3 regions of the Rhodobacter capsulatus SB 1003 genome follow, and region 1 is predicted to be linked to each of the others. Evidence: riboswitches for the same ligand, from Rfam matches in the RefSeq annotation. Region 1 holds a riboswitch; each other region holds the start of a gene.
The links. A riboswitch is a leader RNA that binds a small molecule or an ion and turns the genes downstream of it on or off. The one in region 1 is predicted to bind cobalamin.
Positions count from the first base shown of each region.

Region 2: linked by a shared signal. The riboswitch ahead of RCAP_RS10180 (DUF1636 family protein) and the one ahead of RCAP_RS17780 (helix-turn-helix domain-containing protein) in region 1 are both predicted to bind cobalamin.
Region 3: linked by a shared signal. The riboswitch ahead of RCAP_RS16590 (TonB-dependent receptor plug domain-containing protein) and the one ahead of RCAP_RS17780 (helix-turn-helix domain-containing protein) in region 1 are both predicted to bind cobalamin.

Region 1 covers NC_014035.1:44,662-50,079, reverse strand. The annotation lists gene RCAP_RS17790 (TRAP transporter permease) at 1-1,956, opposite strand, end outside; gene RCAP_RS17785 (TAXI family TRAP transporter solute-binding subunit) at 2,040-3,050, opposite strand; cobalamin riboswitch at 3,261-3,487, shown strand; gene RCAP_RS17780 (helix-turn-helix domain-containing protein) at 3,527-4,543, shown strand; gene RCAP_RS17775 (TonB-dependent receptor) at 4,641-5,418, shown strand, end outside.
Region 2 covers NC_014034.1:2,206,629-2,212,046, forward strand. The annotation lists gene cobN (cobaltochelatase subunit CobN) at 1-633, opposite strand, end outside; gene cobW (cobalamin biosynthesis protein CobW) at 633-1,679, opposite strand; gene RCAP_RS10180 (DUF1636 family protein) at 1,683-2,060, opposite strand; cobalamin riboswitch at 2,140-2,362, opposite strand; gene cobO (cob(I)yrinic acid a,c-diamide adenosyltransferase) at 2,402-3,040, shown strand; gene RCAP_RS10190 (cobyric acid synthase) at 3,311-4,756, shown strand; gene bluB (5,6-dimethylbenzimidazole synthase) at 4,753-5,376, opposite strand; gene cobD (threonine-phosphate decarboxylase CobD) at 5,366-5,418, opposite strand, start outside.
Region 3 covers NC_014034.1:3,552,905-3,558,322, reverse strand. The annotation lists gene RCAP_RS16605 (ABC transporter ATP-binding protein) at 1-308, opposite strand, end outside; gene RCAP_RS16600 (FecCD family ABC transporter permease) at 305-1,288, opposite strand; gene RCAP_RS16595 (ABC transporter substrate-binding protein) at 1,285-2,142, opposite strand; gene RCAP_RS16590 (TonB-dependent receptor plug domain-containing protein) at 2,193-4,043, opposite strand; cobalamin riboswitch at 4,169-4,363, opposite strand; gene RCAP_RS16585 (DUF4198 domain-containing protein) at 4,383-5,279, opposite strand.

The sequences.
Region 1 (5,418 bases):
CATCAGCAGCGCCGCAATCGGCAGAGCCACCCGTTCGATCAGCAGCAGCGGGCGCAGCAGCCAGTTGGTGATGGCCGCCGACAGCGCGATGATGCCAAGCACGGCCCCGCTGAACGCCAGCGCGAACGATCCCCAGCTGAAATCTGCCGTCACCAGCAGCAAGGACGGCGAGAACACGAACATGAACGGCACCAGCGCCTTGCCCATCGAAAGGCGGAACGCGGTGTTGCCGGCCTTGAACGCATTGGCCCCGGCGATCCCCGCGGCGGCATAGGCGGCCATCGCCACCGGGGGCGTCACATCCGCCAGCACGCCAAAGTAGAACACGAAGAAATGCGCCACGAGCGGCTCGACATTCATCATCGACAGGACCGGGGCCGCCACGGCGACCATGATGATGTAGTTTGCCGTCGTCGGAATCCCGCAGCCCATCAAGATGCACACCACCGCCGTCATCATCAGCGTGAACAAGAGTGCGAGCGTGGACATGCTGAACAGTTCGATCGGCAGGAAGGCGAGGAAAGCATGGGTGCTTTCCGCCCAACCCTGGGCCACGCTGGTCAGCATGAACGCGATCTTGAAGCCGATGCCCGTCAGCGTGACAACCCCGATGACAACCCCCACCAGCGCCGCAGCCGCCGTCACGGCAAGCGCGCCCTTGGCGCCCGAGATGAAGCTCTCGTAGATGCCCGCGGCGAACTCGCGGATGCCCTTGGCCAGCCCCGCCGCCATCACCCGCTGAATGGCATAGATCACGATACAGGCGGTGATCGCCCAGAAGGCGGCCAGAAACGGCGTGCGCCCCGACATCAGCATGTAAACCAGCAGGATCAGCGGCAGAATCGACAGCCAGCCCTCGCGCAGCACCCGCATCGCATTGGGCAATTCTTCCTTGCGCAGGCCGCGGATGCCCAGTCGCCGGGCCTCCAGATGCACCTGCACCAGCACCCCGAAAAAGTGCATGAAGGCGGGCACGATGGCCGCAATCAGGATGGTGCGCAGCGGGATGCCCAGATATTCGACCATCAGGAACGCCACCGCCCCCATCACCGGCGGGGTGATCTGACCGCCGGTGGAGGCGGCCGCCTCGACCGCCGCCGCGAAATGACGCCGGAAGCCGATCTTGATCATCGCGGGAATGGTCAGCGCGCCGGTGGTCACCGTATTGGCGATGGACGAGCCCGAGATCGAGCCCAGAAGCGCCGAGGACACGACCGACACTTTCGCCGGACCGCCGGAAAAGCGCCCGGTCAGCGCCGTCGCCAGGTCAATGAACAACTGACCCAGCCCGATACGCTGCGCCATCGCCCCGAACAGCACGAAATGGAACACATAGGTCGCGATGACACCCAGCGCGGTGCCGTAGACACCCTGCGACGACAGGTAAAGGTGGTTGACGATCCCCGACCAGTCCGCTCCGGGATGCACGAAGATCCCCGGCATCGACTGGCCGAAATAGGCATATCCGATGAACATCAGCGCGATGAGGGGCAAGGGCCAGCCCATCGACCGGCGCACGGCCTCAAGCAGGGTCACCAGAAGGATCGTCCCCATCGCCACGTCGATCTGCAGCGGATTGCCGATGCGGAAGGCAAGCTGATCATAGATCCACGGCACATAAAGCGCGCTGACCAGTGCCCCGATGCCGAAAAGCCAGTCCGTGACCGGCAGGCCAAGCACGGCAAAACCATGCGTCCTGTGGCGCCGAGAGGACAGCGCGGCAAAGCTGAGGAAGATCAGCAGCAGCGACACCCCCATGTGGATGCCGCGATGGGTGGTGGCGCGCGGAATGCCGAAACCGGAGGTATAGTAGTGATAGCAGGCCAGCGCGAAGAGGATCACCCCCGCCAGAGTGGCCACGGGCCGCGTGACGGTGCGAAAGCGCGCTTCGGGATCGAACTGTTCTTCGATCGCTGCAAGCTCCGCTGCGGTCATCGCGCGTTTGCCGTCACTCATCGGGGTATCCTCAAGGCTCGTGTAGATAAAGGAACGCGATCGGCGGTCGCGATCGCGTTCCCGGTCGGTTCAGAACAGGCCGATCACTTGATCGCGCCGACTTCCCTATAGAACTTTTCGGCGCCCGGATGGAACGGGATACCCGCGCCCTGCACCGCATTTTCCAGCGTGATGAACTTGCCCTTGGAATGTCCGTTGGCAAACAGCTTCTGGGTGGTCTCGTTGAACATCGCCTTGGTGATGCCGTAGACCAGCTCTTCGGAGAGATCGGCCGAGGTCACCAGCTGCGCGCCCACCGACAGGGTGGGCACTTCGGCGTCCTGGCCCTTGTAGGTGCCCGCCGGAACCACGTCATTGGCGAAGAACTTGTATTCGGCGCGCAGCGCATCGACCTCGGGGCCGGTGATCGGAACCATCACCACCTCATGCTGGCTGGACAGTTCGGCGATCGCACCGGCCGGATAACCGCCCACGAAGAAGAACGCGTCCATCGCCCCGTCGCGCATCCGGTCCGAGGCCTGATCGGGTTTCAGATATTCCGGCGTGATGTCGGCTTCGGTCAGGCCGAAGGCGCCCAGAATGATCTTGGCATCGACCAGCGTGCCCGATCCCGGCTCGTCAAGCGACACCCGCTTGCCCTTGAGATCGGCAACAGAGGTGATGCCCGACGCCTTGGTGGCGACAAGATGGATGCTTTCGGGGTAAAGGGTCGCGATCAGCCGCAGCTTTTCGACCGGCGGCTGACCTTCCCAGATGCCGGTTCCGGTCTGCGCCCAGAAGGCGACGTCGGACTGGCTGAAGCCTGCCTCAAGCGTGCCGCCGTTGATCGAATTCACGTTGCCGACCGACCCGTTCGAGGCCACGGCAGTGGCGATCAGCCCGGGCACGCCGCAAGACCCGCCATCCGCGCAGGCGCGCGATCCCGGCGGATTGGAAATCGCGTTCGCGATCAGGCCGCCGATCGGATAGTAGGTCCCGGCCGTGCCTCCGGTTCCGATCCTGAAAAACTGCAGGTCTTGCGCCACAACGCCCTGCGCCATCAGGCCGACCGCAAGCGCGGCTCCCGCAAGGGATTTGAAAGAAACGAATTTCATAGGTAGATCCTCCAGGACGTCGGTGGGGTAGATGCCGCTGCGAGCAAGCAGACCCTCCCGACCGTAAGGGATGATCCGCGTCAGGTCCAGCTTCGACGGCCAGGCAAGACTTTCCGGCAGGCCGTCGAGAGACGGCGGAGCGCGGCACCGCGGCGCGAGGGCGAGGCGGCCGGGCGTTCCGGACAGCTTGACCTTCCTGTCCCGAACTGGCAGCCTTCGTCCGTGCATGGTGCCATCGCAGATCCGATGGCAGGGAACAGGACAGCCATCCCGCCTGCGGCTTGCAGGAGGGCAAGAGCCAAATCCGACCGCCCCCGCGACTGTGAGCGGCGAGCCGACCCGAAAATCCACTGTGGCCCGGACTGACGCCGGACATGGGAAGGGCGGGAAGGCAGCGACCCGCAAGTCAGGAGACCGACCTTGCAGTCTGGCTCAGCCGTCGGGTGTGACGGATCGGAGGAATTATGGAGTCTGGCTTGTCATCGGCTGCCCGCAGCCGGGTTTCTGATTTTGCGGATGTCGCCAAACCCGCATCGGCCCCCTGTCCGGATCATCGCCGGGGACCGGGCGCGGCTGTTTCCGGCCGGATCGAACCGGCCCGCTCGCTTCCGGGAGAGGGCGAGACCACACGGATCACCCTGCCCGGGGTCGGCGCTGCAACGCGGATCGATCTGCTGCGGCTCGGGCCGGGGATCTCGGTCGCGCTGAGCCAATTCGCCCCCGGCCGGGGACGAGAGGATGTCATCCTTTGGCCCGCCGGTCGGTTGCTGATCGCCTTCAACCTCTTGGGGATCATGACGATCCGGGACGCCGCGGGGCGTGATCACGACATCTGCAACGGCGAGGGATGGGTGCTGCGCACCAACTCCGAAGCCCTGACGCGTGTGTTGCATCCCGGGCAGGGCTGTTCCAATCTGGTCATCGTGATCGAGGCCGAAGCGGTCACGGAACGGCTGTGCCGGGTGATCGCGCAGGAATTGCCCGACCCGGGGATGGTGCGCAGGTTTCGGCTGTCGCGTCCGGCGCGCGGGCTGCCGGAACGCTTTTTTGATGGCGCCGACACCCCGGCGGCGCTGCTGCGCAAGGAGGGAGATTGCCTCGCCCTCGTCGGCAATGTCTTCGAGGAACTGGCGCAGCAGGGCCGTGCGGGGGCCATGCCCGAGGCAATGCTGCTGGTGGCGCGCACAGAGGCGCTGCTGCGCGACCGGCTGGCCGAGACCTTCAGTCTTGACGATCTGGCGCAGGATCTGGGCCTGAGCCATGTCACGCTCAACCGCTGCTTCCGTCGCGAAACCGGCACGACCGTCTTCGAGCGCTTGCGAGAACTCCGGCTGGAGCGAGCGGCAGAACTGATCGGCCATCAAGGCCGCTCGTTGACAGAAATCGCTTATGACTGCGGCTTTTCCAGCCCCAGCCATCTGAGCACCGCCTTTCGCAAGCGCTTCGGCATGACCGCGCGCAGCTGGCGCCGCCATGGCAGCCAGCGCAACTGATGGTTTCGCCGAATGGAAGATTTATTTGCCCGGATGAAAGTCGGGGCGGCAGGCCCGTGTTAACCCGCAGGCGCCCATCCGCAGCGAGGACCGTGACATGTGCCCTGCCCCTCTTTTCTTGCCGCCACTGCCCGGCCCGCGCCATCGCGGGGTCCTGATTTCGGTTGCCGCCCTTGCGCTTGGCGCCACCCCTGTCGGCCTTTGCGCGCAGGAGGCGACCAACCTTGGCACCATCGAGATCTCACCCAGTCATTGGAGTGAGACCGCGCTGCGCTCCGCCAGCGATGCAACCGTGATTGACGGCGCGGATCTGGCCGAGCGCAACGCCCCGGATCTTGAGGCGGTGACGGCACGGGCGGGCAATGTTCTGTTTCAGCGCGCGAATTCCGGTGAGCGTCTGGTGGTTCGCGGCCTTTCCGCCTTTGACAACGCGTTGAGCGACCCGGTCGGTTACCAGGTGAATGGCGTCGCCCTGCCGCTCGGGACGCTGCAACTGCCGCATTTTTTCGCCGCCGAACAGGTGACACTGCTGAAAGGGCCGCAGGGAACGGCCTTCGGGCGCAATAGCGAAGCCGGTCTGCTGATCTACGACACGCTGCGCCCGGGCGATTTCACCGGGGTCAAGTTGGGCTTTGGCGTTTCCGGCTCGGATGCCGGGGCGCAGCCGCCGGGCTATACCGCCTCGGTGCTTTGGGGCGCGGCGAAGGAGGGGGCTCCGGCACTGCTGTTCGGCCTGGAGCGGTCGAAAACGGACGGGGTGATCTCGGACCCGCGCCCGGGCGGCGATGACGATGGCGGACGCGAAGGCCGAACCAGCCTCTTGGCGGGGGCGGCCTGGGCTTTCGAAAACGGTGGCACGCTGCGGGTCAGCTTCC
Region 2 (5,418 bases), on a different replicon from region 1:
GGTATCGGCGGCGGTCAGATAAGAGCGGTAGAAGCTGACCAGCGCCAGGGGGCCGTCCCCCTCGGGCGCGGGGATCACGCCCGCGGCCGGGTCGTAAAACCCCCAGTCGGGCAGGCGCTTGTCGCCCGGCACCGGGGGGGCGTAAAGGCCGGAGGCCAGGGCCAGCTGCGCCAAGGCCGCCTGCGCCGCCACCGCGCCGCCCGCATCGCAAAGCTCCTTGAGCCGCCGCAGCGTCGAAACCGGCAGGGTCGAGAGCGCATCGAGCCGGTCATCGGCGCGGCCATCGGCGGGAAGGACGGCCAAGGCAATCCCCTTGCGGCGGCACAGATCCTGCACCGAGGCCAGACCATAGGGCCAGTAAGCCTCGCCGCCGATCAGCCGGATCAGGATCCCCTTCGCCCCCGACAGCGTGTTTTCAACGTAAGTATCGACCGAAATCGGATGTTTCAGCGCCACCAGATTGGCCAGCCGCAGCGAGGGCAGCCGCCCGCCCGCGCGTTTCCAGCCCGCCGCGAAAGCCCCCAGATCGCTGTCAGAGAGCGACAGCACCACAAGATCCGCCGGGCGCTGACCCAGATCGGTCGGCACCGCGGTTTCCTCGAGCCCGTGGCTTTCGCGGAAGACGACATGCATCAGGCGGCGACCCCACCCAGCAGCACGGCGCGGATCGCCGCCTCGTCGACATCGTGATGTTCCGCGATCACCACCAGCGCCGAGCGGCGGGCCTCCGTGCCCCAGGGCCGGTCATATTGATGCCGCACGCGTTCCCCCACGGCCTGCACCAAAAGCCGCATCGGCTTGCCCGCAACGGCGATGTGCCCCTTGACGCGCAGGATGTTCTGCTCGCGCGCCAGCCGTTCGATCGCGGCCACCAGCGCCGCCGGATCGGCGATTTCCGGGAGTTCGATCACCACCGTGTCGAAATCGTCATGCTCGTGATCGTCGTGATCGTCGTGATGGCTGGGCCGGGCAGCCAGATCATCCTCGGCGGCGGCGCCAAGGCCCAGGATCACCTTCGGATCGATCACGCCTTCGGTCAGCGGCAGGATCGGCAGCTTGCGCGGCAGTTCCGCCTCGATCAGCGCGCGGGCCGTGGCCAGACCCTCGGCCCCGGCCAGATCAGCTTTCGACAAAAGCACGATATCGGCGCAGGCGATCTGATCCTCGAAGACCTCGGAAAGGGGCGTTTCATGGTCGATGATGTCATCGGCCTGACGCTGGGCATCGACGGCGGCGACATCGGGGGCAAAGCGGCCCGCGGCGACGGCCTCGGCATCGGCCACAGCAATCACCCCGTCCACCGTGATCTTCGAGCGGATCGCGGGCCAGTCGAAGGCCTTCAGAAGCGGCTTCGGCAAAGCCAGCCCCGAGGTCTCGATCAGGATGTGATCGGGGCGGACGGGCCGGGCCATCAGCGCCTCGATCGTCGGGATGAATTCATCGGCGACGGTGCAGCAGATGCAGCCATTCGCCAGTTCGACGATGTTTTCATCGGGGCAGTTTTCATCGGCGCATTGGCGCAAGATCTCGCCATCGACGCCGACGGTGCCGAATTCATTGACCAGAACGGCGAGCTTGCGGCCCTCGGGATTGGCCATCAGATGGCGGATGAGCGTGGTCTTGCCCGCGCCCAGAAAGCCGGTGATCACGGTGACGGGGATTTTGGTCAGATCGGACATGGCTCACTCCTGAGACGGGACGATTTGCGGGGGGATACGGGCAAGGCATTGCTTGCGAAAGATTTCCGGGCGTTCGCGCCAGGGGATCAGGCCCTTCTCGGCGGCCTCGAACTGGGCGGCGCCGGTCAGGATCGTGTCGGCGTCGCGCGGATCGAGACGGCCATAGACATAGGACCATTTGCCCGGGCCCGAGAGCGCGACGGCGCAGCCCTGGGTGCAGGCGGAAAGGCATTCGACCGGCACCACCGTCACCCCCTCGGGCACGGGCAGCGCGGAAAGCGCATGGGCCAGAAGTTCGCCCGGACGGGGCCCGGCCTCCTCGGCCAGCGGCGCCGCGGCGGTGCCGCGACAGGTGGTGCAGACATGCAGCGTGGTGGCCATCGCCCCTCCTCTTGGGGTTGGGGGAACGGCCAGAGTGAGAGCGCAGCGCCCTGCCCCCGGTCGCGGAACACCCCGTCCGCCCGAAATCCATGCGCTGGCAGGTCTCCCGGCTTGCGGATGCGAGGGGGGGTCCCCTCACGGTCGCCCCGCCTTCCCGGCTGGTGCCAGTGGCCTCGGGGCGCCCTCTCCGGTCACGGTCGCGGGGGCGGCTGCGGTCGGGTTTCGCGGCAAAGCCGTCGCAATTCCCTTCACATTCCCTCTTCGCCTGTCATAGGACAGAAACCAGCGCCCGCCCTGAGTGGCCAAGACGCGATCTATTGTCAAGCGCGAGGACCGCCCCGATGACGCCCGAAAACGACAGCCCCGAGACCGGACCGGACGAACTGGCCCGGCATGCGGTGAAGATGGCGAAGAAGAAAGCCGCCCGCGACAAGATCATGGCGGGGAAATCGGGGGAAAAGGGGCTGATCATCGTTCATACCGGCTCGGGCAAGGGCAAAAGCTCGGCCGGGTTCGGGATGATTCTGCGCTGCATCGCGCATCAGATGCCCTGCGCGGTGGTGCAGTTCATCAAGGGCGCCTGGGACACCGGCGAGCGGCGGCTTCTGACCACGCATTTCGGCGATCTGTGCCAGTTCCATGCGATGGGCGAGGGCTTCACCTGGGAAACCCAGGACCGCGAGCGCGACATCGCGGCGGCCGTCGCGGGCTGGGAAAAGGCGAAGGAGCTGATCCGTGATCCCGAAATCCGGCTGGTGCTTCTGGACGAGATCAACATCGCGCTGCGCTATGGCTATCTCGATGTCGAGGAGGTGCTGGCGTTTTTGCGCGACGAGCGGCCCGAGAGGACGCATGTCGTGCTGACCGGCCGCAATGCCGCCGAAGCGCTGATCGAGGCGGCCGATCTAGTGACCGAGATGGGTCAGGTGAAGCACCCGTTCCGGGCAGGCATCAAGGGCCAGCCGGGGGTCGAGTTCTGATCTCAAAGGCCGGGCGCTGCCCCCGGACCCCCGGGATATTTGTGGCAAGATGAAACAGAGCGTTAGGGATTTGGTAACCATGATCGGGCAAGCTGGCAACACGGTACAGGGAGGGATCCCGATGACCGTGCAAGGTGAAAGCGGCGCGTCTTCCCCGCGCAAGCGGCCCAAGGCGCGTCGCCCACTTTCTTGCGACTGCGCTTTCATCTTGCCAATAAATATCCCCGCCGGAGGCTCCTGCAGGGTCCCCATGCGCGCCGGGAGGGTGTCATGACCGCCTTGATGATCCAGGGCGCGGGCTCGAATGTCGGCAAGTCGATGCTGGTCGCCGGTCTGTGCCGGGCGGCGCGGCGGCGGGGGCTGACGGTGGCGCCCTTCAAGCCGCAGAACATGTCGAACAATGCCGCCGTCACCGCAGATGGCGGCGAGATCGGCCGCGCGCAGGCGCTGCAGGCGCTGGCCTGCGGGCTGGAGCCCGTGACCGACATGAACCCGATCCTCTTGAAGCCCGAAAGTGACGTTGGTGCGCAGGTCGTGGTGCAGGGCAAGCGGCTCACCACCACCCGGGCGCGCGTTTATGCGACGCTGAAACCGCAGCTGATGGGGGCGGTTCTGGAAAGTTTCAACCGGCTCAAGGCGACCCATGATCTGGTGATCGTCGAGGGCGCGGGCAGCCCGGCCGAGGTCAATCTGCGCGCGGGCGACATTGCCAACATGGGCTTTGCGCGGGCGGCCGATGTGCCTGTGGTGCTGGTCGGCGACATCGACCGCGGCGGCGTCATCGCGCAGATCGTCGGCACGCAAGCGGTGCTTGACCCCGCTGATGCCGAGATGATTTCCGGCTTTCTGATCAACAAGTTCCGCGGCGATGTTACGCTTTTCGACGACGGCTACCGGCTGATCGGGGCCCGCACCGGCTGGCGCGGTTTCGGCACGCTGCCGTGGTTTCCGCTTGCCCACAAGCTGCCCGCCGAAGATGCGCTTGACATCGCCTCGGGCCCCGCGACCGGGGGAACGGTGATCGCCTGCCTGACGCTGTCGCGCATTGCCAATTTCGACGATCTCGACCCGCTTGCGGCCGAGCCCGGGGTGCGGATGGTGATGGTGCAGCCCGGCCAGCCGATCCCGGCCGAGGCGCGGCTGGTGATCCTTCCGGGGTCAAAATCCACCCGCGGCGATCTGGCCTTTCTGCGCGAACAGGGCTGGGACATCGACCTTGCCGCCCATGTCCGGCGCGGCGGCCATGTGCTCGGCATCTGCGGCGGCTATCAGATGCTGGGCCGGAGCGTCGCCGATCCCGAGGGGATCGAGGGGCCTGCGGGCACCACCCCCGGTCTGGGCCTGCTCGACGTCGAGACGGTGATGACGCCCGACAAGCGGCTGACGCGGGTGCGGGCCACCCATGCCGGGTCGGGGCTCGCGGTCGAAGGCTATGAAATCCACATCGGCCGCACCGAGGGGGCCGACCGCGCCCGGCCCTTTGCCATCGTCGAGGGCCAGAACGAAGGCGCGATGTCGGCCGATGGCCGGGTCATCGGCAGCTATCTGCACGGGCTTTTCGGCGCCGATGCGTTCCGCGCGGCCTTTCTGCGCGGGCTTGGCATCCGCGCCTCGGGGCAGAGCCATGCCGCGGGGGTCGAAGCGGCGCTCGACGCGCTCGCCGATCACCTCGAGACGCATCTCGACGTGACCGGGATTCTGGCCTTGGCGCGTTAGCGCCGCTCCCATTCGGTCGGCAGGTTTTCCTGCCAGCCCGCCCGGTGCAAAAGCGGCGTGTCATCGGTGAATTCGGGCACCCCGATGCAGAGCCAGGCGACGAAGTCCCAATCGGGCGGCGCATTCAGAAGCCGCTCGACCGCCTTCGGGTCCAGCACCGAGACCATGCCGAGGCCAAGGTTTTCCGCCCGCGCGGCAAGCCAGAGCGTGTGAATGGCCATCGCCGTCGATTGCTGCAGCGTCACCGGCATCGAGGCGCGGCCCAGCCCATGCCCCGCGGCCGGATCGCGATGGGTGAAGACGGCCAGCTGCAACGGCGCCTGATCGATGCCCTGCAGTTTCAAGGTCGCATAGGCCTCGGCCTGTTCGCCCGCGTAGGCAGATCCCGCCGCCGCGCGCGCGGCGTTGAAATTCGCCAGCACCTCGGCCCGCAGCGCCGGGCTGTCCACCCGGATCACCCGCCAGGGCCGCGCATTGCCGACCGAGGGGGCCATGTCCATCACCGCGCGCAGCCGGTCGATCACCGCCTCGTCGATCGGATCGGGGCGGAAATGGCGCACGTCGCGGCGCCAGCGCAACACCTCGGTCAACGCGTCGCGGTGGGTCTGTTCAAAGTTCATTCGTCAGGGCCTTTTCCAGTCGCATCCATTCGCTCTCGTTGC
Region 3 (5,418 bases), on a different replicon from region 1:
GGCGCATCCTCGCGCCCGTTTTGCGCCAGCGCCACCAGCGCCGCGACGCGCAGCCCCCAGGCGATCTCGCGCTGCTGCGGCAGCCAGGCGGCGGCGCGGGCGCGGGCGCGCGGCGACAGCTGCGCCAGCGAGGATTGGCCCCGCGCCGCGATCAGCCCCAGTGCCGCGCGCAGAAGCGTCGATTTCCCCGCGCCGTTCGGACCGATCAGGCCGATGAACTCGCCCGGGGCCGCCTGCAGGCTGGCCGGATGCAGGCTGACCCGCCCGCCCCGCTGCACCGTCAGATTGTCCAGTCGCATCAGGCTCATGGCTGGCCTCGCATCCGCCAGATCAGGTTCAGGAACACCGGCGCGCCGACCAGCGCCATCAGAACGCCCAGCTTCAGATCCTGCCCCGGCAGCACCTTGCGCACCGCGATATCGGCGATCAGCACCAGCACCGCGCCGCCCAAGGCCGCCGCGGGCAAAAGCCGCGCCGGGCTGGCGCCGACAAGGGGGCGCAGCAGATGCGGCACGACAAGGCCGACGAAACCGACCGTCCCCGCCACCGCCGTCGCCGCCCCCACCGAAGCCGCCGTGCCCAGGATCACCGCCAGCCGCAGCCGGGTCAGGTCGATGCCCATCGAGGCGGCGGCCTCCTCGCCGAGCGTCAGCGCGTCAAGGCCGCGGCCGGTGCGGGCCAGAAGCAGGCCGCCCGCCGCCATGAAGGGCGCGGCGATCGCGACATGGGTAAAGGAACAATCGGCCAGCGACCCCATCATCCAGAACACGATATCCTGCGCGGCAAAGGGATTGGGCGAGAGGTTGAGCACCAGCGAGGTCAGCGCCGAGGCCAGCGCCGAAAGCGCGATCCCCGCCAGGATCAGCGCCAGCGTGCCGCCGCGCCCGGCCAGAAACAGGATCGCACCGACGCCGATCAGCGCGCCCAGCAGCGCCGCCAGCGGCAGCGCCAGCGCGAAGCTGGCGGCAAGCCCGGTCTGCAGCGCGATCACCGCCCCCAGCGCCGCCGCGGCGGAAATGCCGATCACCCCGGGTTCCGCCATCGGGTTGCGCAACAGCCCCTGCATCGCCGCGCCCGAAAGCCCAAGGCTTGCCCCCACCATCGCGGCCAGGATCGCCCGCGGCAGCCGGATTTCCCGCATCACAAGGCCCAAAGGCCCCTCGCCCCCGGTGAGAAGCGCCCTGAGCGCGGTCAGCGGCGCCACCTCGGCCACGCCGGTCAGCAGCGAGGCGACAAACAGCGCGACCAGCGCCATCCCAAGCCCGATGTGCAGCGGTCTTTCGGTCATTTCATTCCCCCAAGCCGTTCGGTGGCATCGAGAACCGAAGGCAGGCCGCAGATCCAGTCGCGGTCTTCCACGGCGGCGCGGCGGCCGGTCAGCGCGCGCAGGGCCGGATGGGTCAGCGGTGCCTCGGCGCGCGACGACCCGGGGCCGATCCGCCCGGTCACCACCAGATCGGGATCGGCCAGAACCAGCGCCTCGAGCGGCAGGGTGCTGCCCTGCGCCCGCCCCATCCGCGCGGCCAAACTGTCAAAGCCGGCGGTGGTCAGGATTTCGCCCGCCAGGCTTTGATGGCCCGACATGTAGCCCTGCGCCGACCAGGTGGCGGCGAGCGGCCGCGGCCCGGGCAGGCTTGCCGCGCGGATCCGCGCCAGCCTTGCGGCGAAAGCGCCGGCCATCGCGGCGGCCTCGGGCTCGCGGCCCAGCAAGGCACCCATCCGGGCGATATCGGCCTGCATGTCGGCAAAGCTGTCGGCGGGCTCGAAGACCGCCACCGGAATGCCAAGGCGGCGCAGCATCGCCACCGTCGGCTGCGCGGTATAACGCCCGGCCAGCACCAGATCGGGATGCAGCAGATAGACCTCTTCGGCCTGACCGCGGTTCGCGGGATAAGCCCTTGCGGCTTCGGCCATCACCGAGGCGGCGGGATCGCGGGCCAGACGGGTGACCGACACAAGCTGCCCCGGCGCGGCCAGCATCATCGCCAGCTGATCGGTGCACAGGTTGATCGAGACGACACGGGCGGGCGCCGCCGCAGCGGGCAGCGCCAGCGCCGAGAGCAGCGCCAACCCCGCGGCCCAAAGGCGCTGGCGCCGCCGGGCGGGCGGGCGGATCGGCAAGGGGGCTGGCTGCGCCGTCATCTCATTCCATTCCAAAACGCGCCGGAGGGCCCGCCTCCGGCGCGGCACCGTCAGAATTTGGTGCGGACCCCGAGGTAAAGCGACCGTCCCGGCTGACCGAAGTTCCGCGCGGTCTGATAGCTTTCGTCGAACAGGTTCTCGACCCGCAGGGTGGCCTCGGCGGTCTCGGTCAGCGCATAGGACATCGACAGCGTCGCCACCGTGTAATCCGACATCTTCTGCTGCATCGTCGCATAGGGGAAGCTGGAATAATCCACGTATTCATCCCACAGACCGGCCACATGGGTGACGCTGAACCGGGCGTCGAGCCGCGCGCCGATCCGGCCATCGACACCGAGCGTCAGATTGTGCCGCGGCGACCGGGCCCCGCGCCGTTCGGCCGTGCCCTCCCGCACCGTCACGTCGGTATAGGCATAGGCGCCGAACAGCGACCAGTTCGCCCCGATCGCGGCCTTGCCCGCCAGCTCGATCCCCTTGCTTTTCGTGGTCCCGGCCTGCTGCACATAGGTAAAGGTGTTGCTGTCGAAGGTGATCTGATCCTCGACCCGGGTGTCAAACAGCGTCGCCGAGATCGAGCCGCCCGCCAGCATCCGCTCGGCGCCGATTTCGAAGCTGCGGCTGGTTTCGGGCTGGAAGGTCGGCTTGCCGTAGCTGCTCCAGAGTTCATAGGGCGAGGGGGCGCGGAAGCCGGTGGCGGCGACGGCGCGCAGGACCCAGTCGGCATCCGGGCGCCAGGCCAGCGCCAGACGGCCGCTGTCATGGCCGCCAAAAAGATTGTGATCGTCGTGGCGCAGCGCAAACGACAGGTCCAGATCGGCGCGCGGCGACCAGAGCGCCTCGGCAAAGGCGGCGGTGGTGCGGATGCCGTTCGCCGTGGTGGACCAGGACGAGGCGACGGAGAAATCGTCCTTTCCGTGTTCAAGGCCCCAGTTCAGCGACAGCGTGTCCCGCGCCGACCAGCGACCGGCATAGGCAAGGGTGTCGCGGTCGGAAAGGAAATGGGTGTCGCTGCCGTATTCGTGGACATCGCGTTCGGTGCGGGCGCGGGCCAGCGACAGCTCGTGCCAGACCGCGCCGGTGTCGAATTGCGCAAAGACCCGCCCGCCGCGCAGGCGGCTGTCGGACCGGTTGTCGGCATCGGCGCCGGTGTTGTCAAAGGCGACAGAGGTATCCTGCACGAGCGCCGCCGCCCCGATCGTCAGGCTTTCGGTCAGCGCATGGCGGGCAGAGGCGTTGATCTGCGTGCCGTTGAACCCGTCTTTCTCGGTGCCCAGCGCATAGGCCGAGATGCCATCGGTCACGGTGCGGCTGGCGGTCAGCGCCAGTTCGGTCCGGTCCGTCTTCAGCCCGACCGAGGCGCTGCCGCTGCGGGTGTCCCGCGACCCCGCCTCAAGCGCGACCTGGCCCGAGCTGCCCTCGGTCTCGGGGCGCCAGCTGGTGATGTCGATCACCCCCGCCACCGCCTCTGAGCCGTAAAGCGCCGATTGCGCGCCGCGCAGCACCTCGATGCGCGACAGGCCCGCGGTGGTCAGCCCGCCGAAGGAATAGGACACCTGCGGGTTCGCGGCATCGGTGACGTTGATGCCGTCGATCCGGGTGCCCAGGTAATAGGCGGGCAGGCCGCGCACCCGCAGCGAGGTCTGGGTGCCCAGCCCGCCGTTCGCGCTCAGCGTGATGCCGGGCAGGGTGGAGAGGTAATCGGCAAAGCCGAGCGGCGCCTTTTCGATCTCTTCGGCGGTGACGACGGTGACGGTCGCGCCGGTGCGGCTGAGCTTGACCGGCTCGGAGGAGGCGGTGACGGAAATCGTGTCCAGATCGGTGATCTCCTCCTGCGCCAGCGCGGGGGCGGCGGCAGAGGCGAAAGCGGCAGAGAGCAGGGCAAGACGCGACAGAGGCGGCATCGGACAGACCTTCGGTTCGGGCAAGACGGCCCGGCATGAGAGATGTCACGGAAAAGCTGGGCTTTCCGCAGACGGCGACAGCTCACCTCTGCGGACAGACCGCTCCCGTGGCGCCCCTCGCGCCCGGGTGGGTGATCGTCCAAGCAGGTCTCCTGGCTCACGGGTCTTCGCTTCGTCGGCCTTCCCGGGAAATCCCAGTGGCATGTCGACGTCGCTCGCCGCTCACAGTTGCGGGGGCAGCCACGGTCTGGGCCCGGGGGCCGTTCCGTGTTCCCTTTCAATCCGACCCGCAGGCCGGAACTTGGACGGGACACAACCAAGACGAAATCCCCCCGCAGGTCAAGCGGTGCTTTCCCGCGGCCGCGGTTCGGGCGCCGGCACCGGGGCGACCTCCCCCGGCACGGCGGCTTCGCGGTGAGGGGGCCGGACGGCGGCGGTTTCCCAAGCCATTGCAAGGGCTTCGCTCTCCTTTCCCGTGCCCTGGCCCGGGCTGCCGAAGCGCTGCCAAAGCGTGGTGACATGTCGCACCGGCCGCAGCCCGGACCAGCCGATCGGCCCCGTCGCGGTGATCGCCCAAAGCCCGGGCGCGGGCAGCGAGACCCGGAACCGGCCCTCGCGGTCGGTTTCGGCGACGATCCAGAGCGGCGCCCCGTGGTCGGGCAGGGCTTGCACCTGCGTGCCGACGGGTTCCGCCCCGACCCGTTCCAGATGCACCGTCGTCGCCGTCAGCGGATGCCCCTGCGCCAGCACCCGCGCCGAAAACCGCATCCCGGGCAGGAACCCGGGCGAGAGCAGGTCGGGCAGGATCTCGACGGCGAGGCCAAGCGGCTCGGGGGTGGCGGTCGCGGCGCCGCGCAGGACGAAACAGGCGGCCGCATGCTGCACCAGCCCGCGGCCCTCGGGATCGCGCCCGACCGGGGCCTCGGCGTGGATCCGGTGCAGCCCCGGCGCCGACAGATCGACCCGGGTCCGCCAGGCGCGCGCGGCATTGCCCGCGCCCTGCAGCAGATCCGCCGTCAGCCCGGAGGTCAGATCGGTGCGGCGGGCGCCGTGCTGGTGAAACACCGCAAGCGGCGCGGCAAGGTCAAGCACCGCGCCGCCGCCCAAAGGATCGCCGAGGGCAAGGGTCAGGACGCCGCCCGTCTCGGGCAGATGCGCCATCAGCCCCGGCGTGGCGGGGCGGGGGATCGACAGCAGCGCGCGGGCGGCGGCCATCAGGTTTCCGTGCAAGAACATGGTCGTTTCCTTCCGGGGCGCGGTCCGGGGCAACCGGCCGCAAGACGCGAAAGGACGAAGGGATGTGGCCCCGGAGGGCCGGGCAGAAAGCCGGGCCCCGGGGGCCAGACGCGCACCCCGGCGTCCGGTGAAACCGGGC